2 regions of the uncultured Exiguobacterium sp. genome follow, and region 1 is predicted to be linked to the other one. Evidence: a T-box and tRNA genes for the amino acid it is inferred to sense, from the RefSeq annotation. Region 1 holds a T-box; the other holds one or more tRNA genes.
The links. A T-box is a leader RNA that pairs with one kind of tRNA and senses whether it is charged. The one in region 1 lies ahead of alaS (alanine--tRNA ligase), so its partner is inferred to be a tRNA-Ala.
Positions count from the first base shown of each region.

Region 2: it encodes a tRNA-Ala, which carries the amino acid that the T-box ahead of alaS (alanine--tRNA ligase) is inferred to sense. The anticodon was not compared.

Region 1 covers NZ_CAXYJR010000005.1:726,690-731,125, reverse strand. Annotated here, with positions in the region: gene alaS (alanine--tRNA ligase) at 1-2,276, opposite strand, end outside; T-box leader at 2,334-2,544, opposite strand; gene ACHWTJ_RS05310 (ATP-dependent RecD-like DNA helicase) at 2,587-4,436, opposite strand, start outside.
Region 2 covers NZ_CAXYJR010000005.1:9,503-13,938, reverse strand. Annotated here, with positions in the region: gene ACHWTJ_RS01940 (S8 family serine peptidase) at 1-2,119, opposite strand, end outside; tRNA gene ACHWTJ_RS01935 (tRNA-Ala) at 2,341-2,416, opposite strand; gene tatC (twin-arginine translocase subunit TatC) at 2,521-3,300, opposite strand; gene ACHWTJ_RS01925 (twin-arginine translocase TatA/TatE family subunit) at 3,308-3,505, opposite strand; gene ACHWTJ_RS01920 (redox-sensing transcriptional repressor Rex) at 3,505-4,164, opposite strand; gene ACHWTJ_RS01915 (ABC-F family ATP-binding cassette domain-containing protein) at 4,332-4,436, shown strand, end outside.

The DNA.
Region 1 (4,436 bases):
TTCGCAAGTTTTGCTTGCAACGATTCATTCGCTCGCTCCGTCTCACGAAGTTGTTGTTGCAATGCTTCGATGCGAACAGGAACTTCTGTCGTCTTCGTCTTCAAGACAGCTGCTGCTTGTTCGAGTGTTTCCAAGTGCTGATTCATGACACGATACGCACCTGCACCCGTTACCGCTTCGATTCGGCGTGTACCTGCACCGATACCAGACTCTGAAACAATCTTGAACAAGCCGATTTCTGCTGTGTTTCCGACATGGATACCGCCACACAACTCGATCGAGTATGTGCCTGCTGAGACGACGCGGACCGTTTCGCCGTACTTCTCACCGAACAACGCCATTGCACCTTTTGCTTTTGCATCAGCGATGTTCATCTCTTCGATATCAACCGGTAGTGATGCCCAGATTGCTTGGTTAACATCTTGTTCAATCTTCGTCAACTCTTCTTGTGTCACTGCACCGAAGTGTGAGAAGTCGAAGCGAAGACGGTCTGGAGAAACGAGTGATCCCGCTTGGTTGACGTGTGTTCCGAGCGTATCTTTCAATGCTTTGTGGAGCAAATGTGTTGCCGTGTGGTTTTTCGTGACGGCTTTACGTTCTGCTACTTCGACCGTTGCAACGACGTCTGCAGCTTCCGTTGCGATCCCTGTACGAACGATGACCGTATGCAAGTTTTGACCGTTTGGTGCTTTTTGAACATCTTTGACATCAAGAACGAAGTCTTTGCCTTCGATTGTTCCTGTATCCGCGACTTCACCACCACTTTCAGCGTAGAACGGTGTGATGTCGAGAATGACTTGTGCTTCTTCACCAGCAGCGACTTCTGTGACTCGTTCTCCATCATGCAACAATGCGATGATTTTTGCATCCGCCTTAAGGTCGGTATAGCCGACGAACGTACTCTTATCTTTTAGCGTCGAGAGAACTTCCGATTGCTGTTGCATCGAACCACTCTCTTCACGCGCTGCACGTGCCCGTTGACGTTGTGCATCCATCGCTTGTTTGAAGCCTTCTTCATCAACAGACATCTGATGATCTTCTGCATACTCGACTGTCAATTCGAGTGGGAAACCATACGTGTCATATAGACGGAACGCATCTTCACCACTGATGACATGCTCACCGTTCGCCTTAGACGTCTGAGCGACCGTGTTCAAGATTGCAAGACCGTCATGAAGTGTCTCATGGAAACGTTCTTCTTCGTTTTTGATGACGCGTTTGATGAAGTCTGCTTTTTCTGGCACTTGCGGGTAGAAGTCGACCATGACATTCCCGACCGTATCGACGAGTTCATACATAAACGGACGCTCGATTCCAAGCATCTTCGCATAACGAACCGCACGGCGTAGTAAACGACGAAGGACATACCCACGTCCTTCGTTCGAAGGAAGCGCACCATCACCGATCGCGAATGATACGGTACGGATGTGGTCTGCGATGACTTTGAACGCTACATCCAGTTTTGAATCGTCACGGTAGATTTTACCGCTGATTTCTTCTGTCTTATGAATGATCGGCATGAACAGATCCGTATCGAAGTTCGTCGGCACGTCCTGCATGACACACGCCATCCGTTCAAGTCCCATCCCTGTATCGATGTTTTTACGCGGAAGTTCCGTGTAGTTGCCGTGTCCATCGTGGTTGTATTGACTGAATACGATATTCCAGATTTCAAGGTAACGTTCGTTTTCGCCACCTGGGTAGAGTTCAGAATCGTTCGGATCGTCTCCGAAAGCTGGACCACGGTCGAAGAAGATTTCCGTATTCGGACCAGATGGACCTTCACCGATTTCCCAGAAGTTATCTTCAAGTGGAATGATCCGCTCAGCCGGTACGCCGAGTTCAAGCCAGATTTGACGCGCTGCGTCATCTTCCGGGTGAATCGTGACCGAAAGACGTTCTGGGTCAAGACCGTACCAATCATCACTCGTCAAGAGTTCCCAGCCCCATTTGATGGCATCTTCACGGAAGTAATCACCGACAGAGAAGTTTCCGAGCATCTCGAAGAACGTATGGTGACGCGCTGTTTTCCCGACGTTTTCGATATCGTTCGTCCGGATTGATTTTTGTGCGTTGACGATACGTGGATTATCAGGAATGACACGACCATCGAAATATTTCTTGAGTGTTGCAACACCTGAGTTGATCCACAAGAGCGATGGATCCTCGACCGGTACGAGTGAAGCACTCGGTTCGATCGCATGCCCTTTACTTTGGAAGAAATCAAGATACATCTGACGGATTTGTGCACCCGTTAATGGTTTTAGAGCTTTCATGAACAGTTACCCCCATTGGTTTTATTTGGACGCAAAAAAGCGATGTCTTCATCCCTGAAAAGGGACGAAAGCATCGCTTCCGTGGTACCACCCTCGTTCGTAAGCAATCCATTGCCTACCTCGAACATCTGATAACGGGGATGACCCGCAGGTGTTTACACCCGACTCCGGAAGGAGCTTCAAAGGGACTCGAGAAAGTGATTGCAGCAGACTCACTTCTCTCTGGACTCGAGTTTTCCTTTTACTTATCTTCCATCAACGTGTTACGTCCATTCATCTATCGTGATTATTACCTATCGCACAGCATCCGTCAAGTCTTTGTCACCCCACCGAGTCGTTCAATCAATCGTGTTCGGCGCCGGGGTTCCTCTTCTTGCGACGCTTTATGAAACGCTCGTGGGTCGCCGAACAATAATAAACTCGACTTCGCACGAGTGACCGCTGTATAAATCAAATTTCGTGAATGCTTGAATGCCCCCGTGAAATAGACCGGCATCAAGACGATCGGAAACTCGGATCCCTGTGCCTTGTGAATCGTAATCGCGTAGGCATGCGTGAATTGATCCCAGTCACTTCGGTTGTACTCGACTTCCGTCTGATCAAAACGGGCGATGATCTTATCGACTTTATCAACATTCTCTTTGGCGAAAAAGATATTGACGATTTCCCCGATATCTCCGTTATAGACATTTTCTTCCGCATTGTTGACGAGTTGGAGAATCTTATCCCCCGTCCGGTAAATCCGCGTGCCTTGTTTGACTTCCCGTTTCTTCGGTTCTTCCGGGTTATAGACGCGTTGCAAGGCGACATTCAGTTCGTCGATTCCGACCTGACCGCGGTAAGTCGGCGCGAGGACCTGAACATCGAATTTCGAATACCCTTTTGCAAGTGCTTTTTCCGCGAAGGCTGAGATGCCGCGTAACGTCTCTTGCGGAGACGCGGTGTAAAAGCGACGATCTGAAAGTGGTAATAACAAATCAGCTGACGTCGTCCGGTTCTTCAAATCGTGCGCGAGCCGTAAAATCGAAGAATCTTCCGCTTGGCGATGGACAACATTCAAACGAACGACAGGAATCCCTTCTGTGTCCATCAAGTCTGCCAGCACCTGCCCCGGACCGACAGATGGTAACTGATCGCGGTCACCGACGAACAAGATTTTCATACCGTTCGGCACAGCACGGAGCAGACTCGATAACAAATAAATATCAATCATCGACGATTCATCAATGATCAGTACTTTTCCCGTGATTGGCTGATCTTCATTCAGTTGAAAGTTCGTTCCGTCATACTTCAATAGACGATGAATCGTCATCGCTGGGACGTCCGTTGCTTCCGACAAACGTTTGGCGGCGCGTCCGGTCGGTGCAACAAGAACGTACGGATAAACTTCTCCCGTCTTGACGCGACTTTTCTCAAGCGGCCAGTCATGAATTTCTTGCAGGGCATGTAAAATTCCTTTGATGACGGTCGTCTTACCGGTACCGGGTCCACCGGTCAGAACCATTAACGGTGCTTTGACCGCTAACTCGATTGCTTCCCGCTGTTGCGCCGCATATTCCATGCCAAACTGTTCTTCGAGGTGTCCGATCGCTTCAAGGATCGTCGCGACATCGACTTCCTGTTCAGCACCGTTTGCCATGACGCGCGCCAGTTCCTTTGCCGCTCGGACTTCGGCATAAAAGATTGTCGGTAAATACAAACAGCCTTCTTCGAGCTTGACCTTATCTTCAGCGAGTAACAGTTCAATCGCTTGTTCTAGCCGTTCCCCCGGGTCTTCACCAAGCAAACGGGGTGCTCGCTGCAATAGTGAGTCGACCGTCGCAAAGGCGTGTCCCTCTCCTGCTTCTTGTTCCAATATGTGCATGATCGAAGCAGCGACGCGCTCCGGGTGTAATCCGACGAGTCCAAGGTGTGAAGCGATATGATCGGCTGTCTTAAACCCGATCCCATTCACTTCATACATCAAAGAATATGGATTCTCTCGTATTCGCGCCATGGCATCCCCTTCGTAAGCAGCATAAATCTTTGCCGCTAGCTTCGGTGTAACATCAAATGGTGCTAAGAACAGCATCAGCTGATCGACACCGTATAACGTGGCGAGTCGACTCAAGATGATGTCAGCTTGTTTTTGTTTTAACCCAGGCACCTGATTCAGTACCC
Region 2 (4,436 bases), 720 kb from region 1:
CTAATTGATACGTCACTTTTTCGCTACTGTAGTTTTTCAAATCGAGTGTGAACGTGAATTTCTCGCCGACCTCTTTGAGTGCAGCTTTTCCTTCACCTGATTTCGTTTCCGTAACGACGACTGGTGTTTTCATCGCAGCACGTAGATCCATCAGACCAGCACCTTCACGACGTGGTGAATAGAAGCTACCAGTTTTCGCTTCAGCATTATACTGCCCTTTATCAAGCTGTGGACGTGACGTGTTCATGAGGATGTTCTTCGCGAGTTTAACGCGTGTCGCACCGTCGACTTTGAAGTCCTTCGCAATCCGTTGCATGACGAGTGCTGTTCCTCCAGCGACGTGTGGTGCTGCCATCGATGTTCCACTCATGACGCCATATTCGTTATCATTGAGCGTCGAGTAGATTTTTCCACCCGGTGCTGTGATTTCTGGTTTGAAGTCAAGGTTTGGTGTAACACCCCATGATGTGAAATCAGACATCTCGCCCGCTACTGGGTTATCTGCTGAGACCGCTTTTCCATCGAACGTCACAGCAATTGCTTTTCCTGCTTTCGCTTTTTCTTCGAGGTCATTCCCGTCAGCGATGCTGAGCGTCACCATCGGAATCGTCGGATTGTTGAGTGCCATGCTGACATAATCCCCATGATCGACTCGTCCACGAACGATGACACCGGCTGCTCCTTGTTTCTCAGCTTCTGCTTGAATCATGCCGTAATTGAAACTACCGTTACGCACAACAAAGACAACTTTTCCTTTGACATCCTTTCCTTGATAGTTCGATGCTTGACCATCGCCGACATAAATGACGTCTTGCTTTTCCTTATTGAATACCTTAATCGGATTCGGCGAGTCCTGTTTTTGGTATGCCAAATACCCAGCATCCTGTCCGTCAATCGTTAGCGCCATACCTTCAAGCGTCAATTTCGTATTCTCTAAAGAAGCAACTTGTAGCGCTTGGCTGATCAACCCTGGAGATCCTACGACTCCAATGTCAGGATTCGCTGTATACGGATTGCCTGCACCATGTCCTGTGAATGCCGAGTTTCCAGCAGAGATCGCACATAAGATGCCGTTGTTCATCGCGTTGACGATCGCCCGTTGCTCTGGGTCATCCGCGTTGACGAACGATGCTGTTGAACCGAGACTCATGTTGATGACATCGGCTCCGAGTGCGATCGCATCATCGATCGCTTTGATGTAAATATCACTGAATGTCGATGGCATGCCTGGATCATTTCCGAATACCTTCATGGCAAGCAGCTGTGTTTCTGGCGCGACACCTTTGATCCCGCCATTTGCTTCGTCTCCATTGGCACCGACCGTACCCGCAACGTGCATTCCGTGCATCGATGCGCCTGCGCCTAAATCACGGATTTCACTATCGTGATCGGCATAGTTATAGCCGTATGGGACTTTTTCTGTGAAATACTTTCCTTTTAAGCCTTTTGTTTCTTTGGCACTCTCAACTTTAGAAGCTGTTAAATCCACCTTCGTTTCCGGGCTCAAAACCATGTCTTTATGCGACGGGTCAATTCCCGTGTCAATGACCGCTACGATCGTTCCTTCCCCTTTGAAACCGTAATCCTGCCATGTCTCTTTCGCATTGACCATGTCCTTGCTATATAACATATCCGGCTTAGCGCCTTTATCAGCTTTTGGTCGTGCGTATTCGTGCGCGATATGTACATCCTTGACCCCATCTAACTTCTTAATATCTTGAATATCCCCGAACTTTACTTCTCCACTAAAACCGTTCAAAACTGTCGTAAAGCTTTCTTTATATGTCACCGGAATCGCTTGTTTCGCGATAGCAGACTTGACTGATTTCTGAACAGTGACGAGACGTTCCTTAATGGATTCTTTTTCGGCATTGCTCAATGTGCTATACCGCTTATTTTGCGCCTGTGCGATTTGAATCGCTGGCTTTTGCTCCATCTCGATGACGACGCGGACCTTGTCAGACTGCTTATACACCTTCTCCTGCCCTGTTTTCTTAAGTGAGAGGGCGTGCGGCTTTTGACCACTTGACTTGTCTTGCGAGGACAGTGCTCCTTGAGCGCTGACCAAGTTGGAAGATGTCATCAAGACAGCTGCCAAGAGTGCGATTTCCTTCTTCATGCTTCTTTTCCCCTTTTCTAAAAAACTATAATGATGTTACCAACAAAACATTTAAACGAAAATTCTGTATATTTAGTTTAATGAAATAGATGGAAATAAACAATTCAGTTCTGTCTGTTTTATATAATTATTTGTTTTTATTGCCACATTATATTACATCTCCATATTTTGAGAACAACAAAAAAACTCTTGAATTCTCAAGAGTTTGAAATATACGAATTTGGTGGAGACTATCGGGATCGAACCGACGACCTTTTGGCTGCCAGCCAAACGCTCTCCCAGCTGAGCTAAGCCCCCATGAATTATCTTTAGTATACGCATCGCTAACTGCTTTATCAATATAAACGTAACGCTTTCATAAAAAAGAATTCCTCCCGAAATGGCTGGAAGGAATTCACGATTCATTTATTCAATTCACGCATCAAATCCGCCTGTCGTTCAAGCTCTGCCTGTTGCTCGAGGATCAAGACCTTTTTGTACGTTCGCGCAGAAATTAAGATACTGATTTCATAGAGAACGAACAATGGCACCGAGATCATCAAGTGTGACGTCACGTCTGGTGGTGCGATCAATGCCGCAACGACGAACAACGCGAAATACGCATATTTCCGATTCTTTCGCATGAAATATGGCGTCACAAGACCAAGACGTGTCAGGAACATCGTCACGACCGGCAATTGGAAGAGAAGACCGAACGGCATCGTCAACCGGATGAGGAAACTGAAATAGTTTTCGACTCCGATGACTTGCTCGATCCCCAATTCTTTCCCGAGATCCGTTGAGACTTCGAGCAAGAAGGGAAGCAACCAGAAATACGAGAAGGCTACACCAGCCAAAAATAGAAAGAAGATGACTGGAATATACGTCAGTGTTGCTTTTTGTTCCTTTTCATAAAGCCCTGGTCGGACGAATGCCCACAGCTGATACATCCAGAACGGTGACGCTAAAATCAGCGCGATAATGAACGCAAGATTCAAATACAACATTAAAGGATCGGCGACGTTGAAGGCATTTAATCCGATACCGAGCTCTTTTAAGTCCGCTTGTAAAAAACGGACGAGCGGTCGGACGAGCGGAAATGCGACAGCGAACAGGACGACGACGATGAGGAGCGACCAGACGATCCGCTTACGCAGTTCGTCCAGGTGCGACGTCATGCTTTGTTCTTGATCAACCGTCATGATTCAATCACTTCTCTTTCGGTTCGTCCTTTTTATCGTCGTCCATGATGCCGTTCGTAGCATTTTTGAACTCTTTCAATGTCTGACCGGCAGCACGACCGAATTCCGGTAACTTCTTCGGTCCGAAGATGATCAACGCGACGACAGCGATTAATCCGATACTCGCAGGTCCGATACCTAGCGTGAGCGGGATAAGGTTTTCCATTATGATTTCACTCCTTCAGCTGATTGCGAATAATGCTTCATGAAATAAACTAACGACTGCAACTCGATCGATAAATCGATGTGATGGACCCGGACGCTCGCTGGCACGTTCAACCGCGCAGGCGTAAAGTTCAGGATGCCTGTCACACCATACTCGACTAACTCATCCGCTACTGACTGTGCGAACTGGGATGGAACCGTCAAGATGGCGACATCGACCTGATTCGCTTCGATTTGTTCTTTCATGTCCGAAACATGATAGATTGGAACGTCATGCGTCGTTGTTCCGACCTTCTCTTCGTCCGCATCAAACGCAACGACTATCCGAGTACTATTATTCTTTAAAAAGTTATAATTTGCAAACGCTGTTCCGAGATGACCGACCCCAATTAAGGCAACATTCGTCACCTCATCTTGATTCAAGGTTTTGCGGAAAAACGTTAACAGATGTTGAACGTTATATCCATATCCCTTCTTCCCTAATGCCCCAAAGTAGGAAAAATCGCGACGAATCGTTGCTGAATCAACCTTCACCGCCTCGCTTAACTCAGCAGAAGAGACGCGGAGCTTGCCTGAATTGTATAAACTTTGGATGAAGCGATAATATAGCGGCAACCGTTTTGCTGTCGCTTGTGGAATTTTTGTGTCTGGTCCATTCATCCTGCAGTTCCCCCTTCGGCCACATCCATCGTGGCACCCAAATCTTTGCAAAAAGCTTTCTACTCTTCTTGATTGTAAACCACTTCACATATAGTCACAAATAATATATTCCGCAGGACCTCGCGCTTTTGTTCGTGATAGACTAAAGGGTGGAAGGATGGATGGAAATGATACTCTTACAAGTCAACCAACTCTCGAAATCATTCGGCGTCGAGCCGATTTTAGAAAATATCAAATTGGAAGTACAAGAGCGGGACCGGATTGCGCTCGTC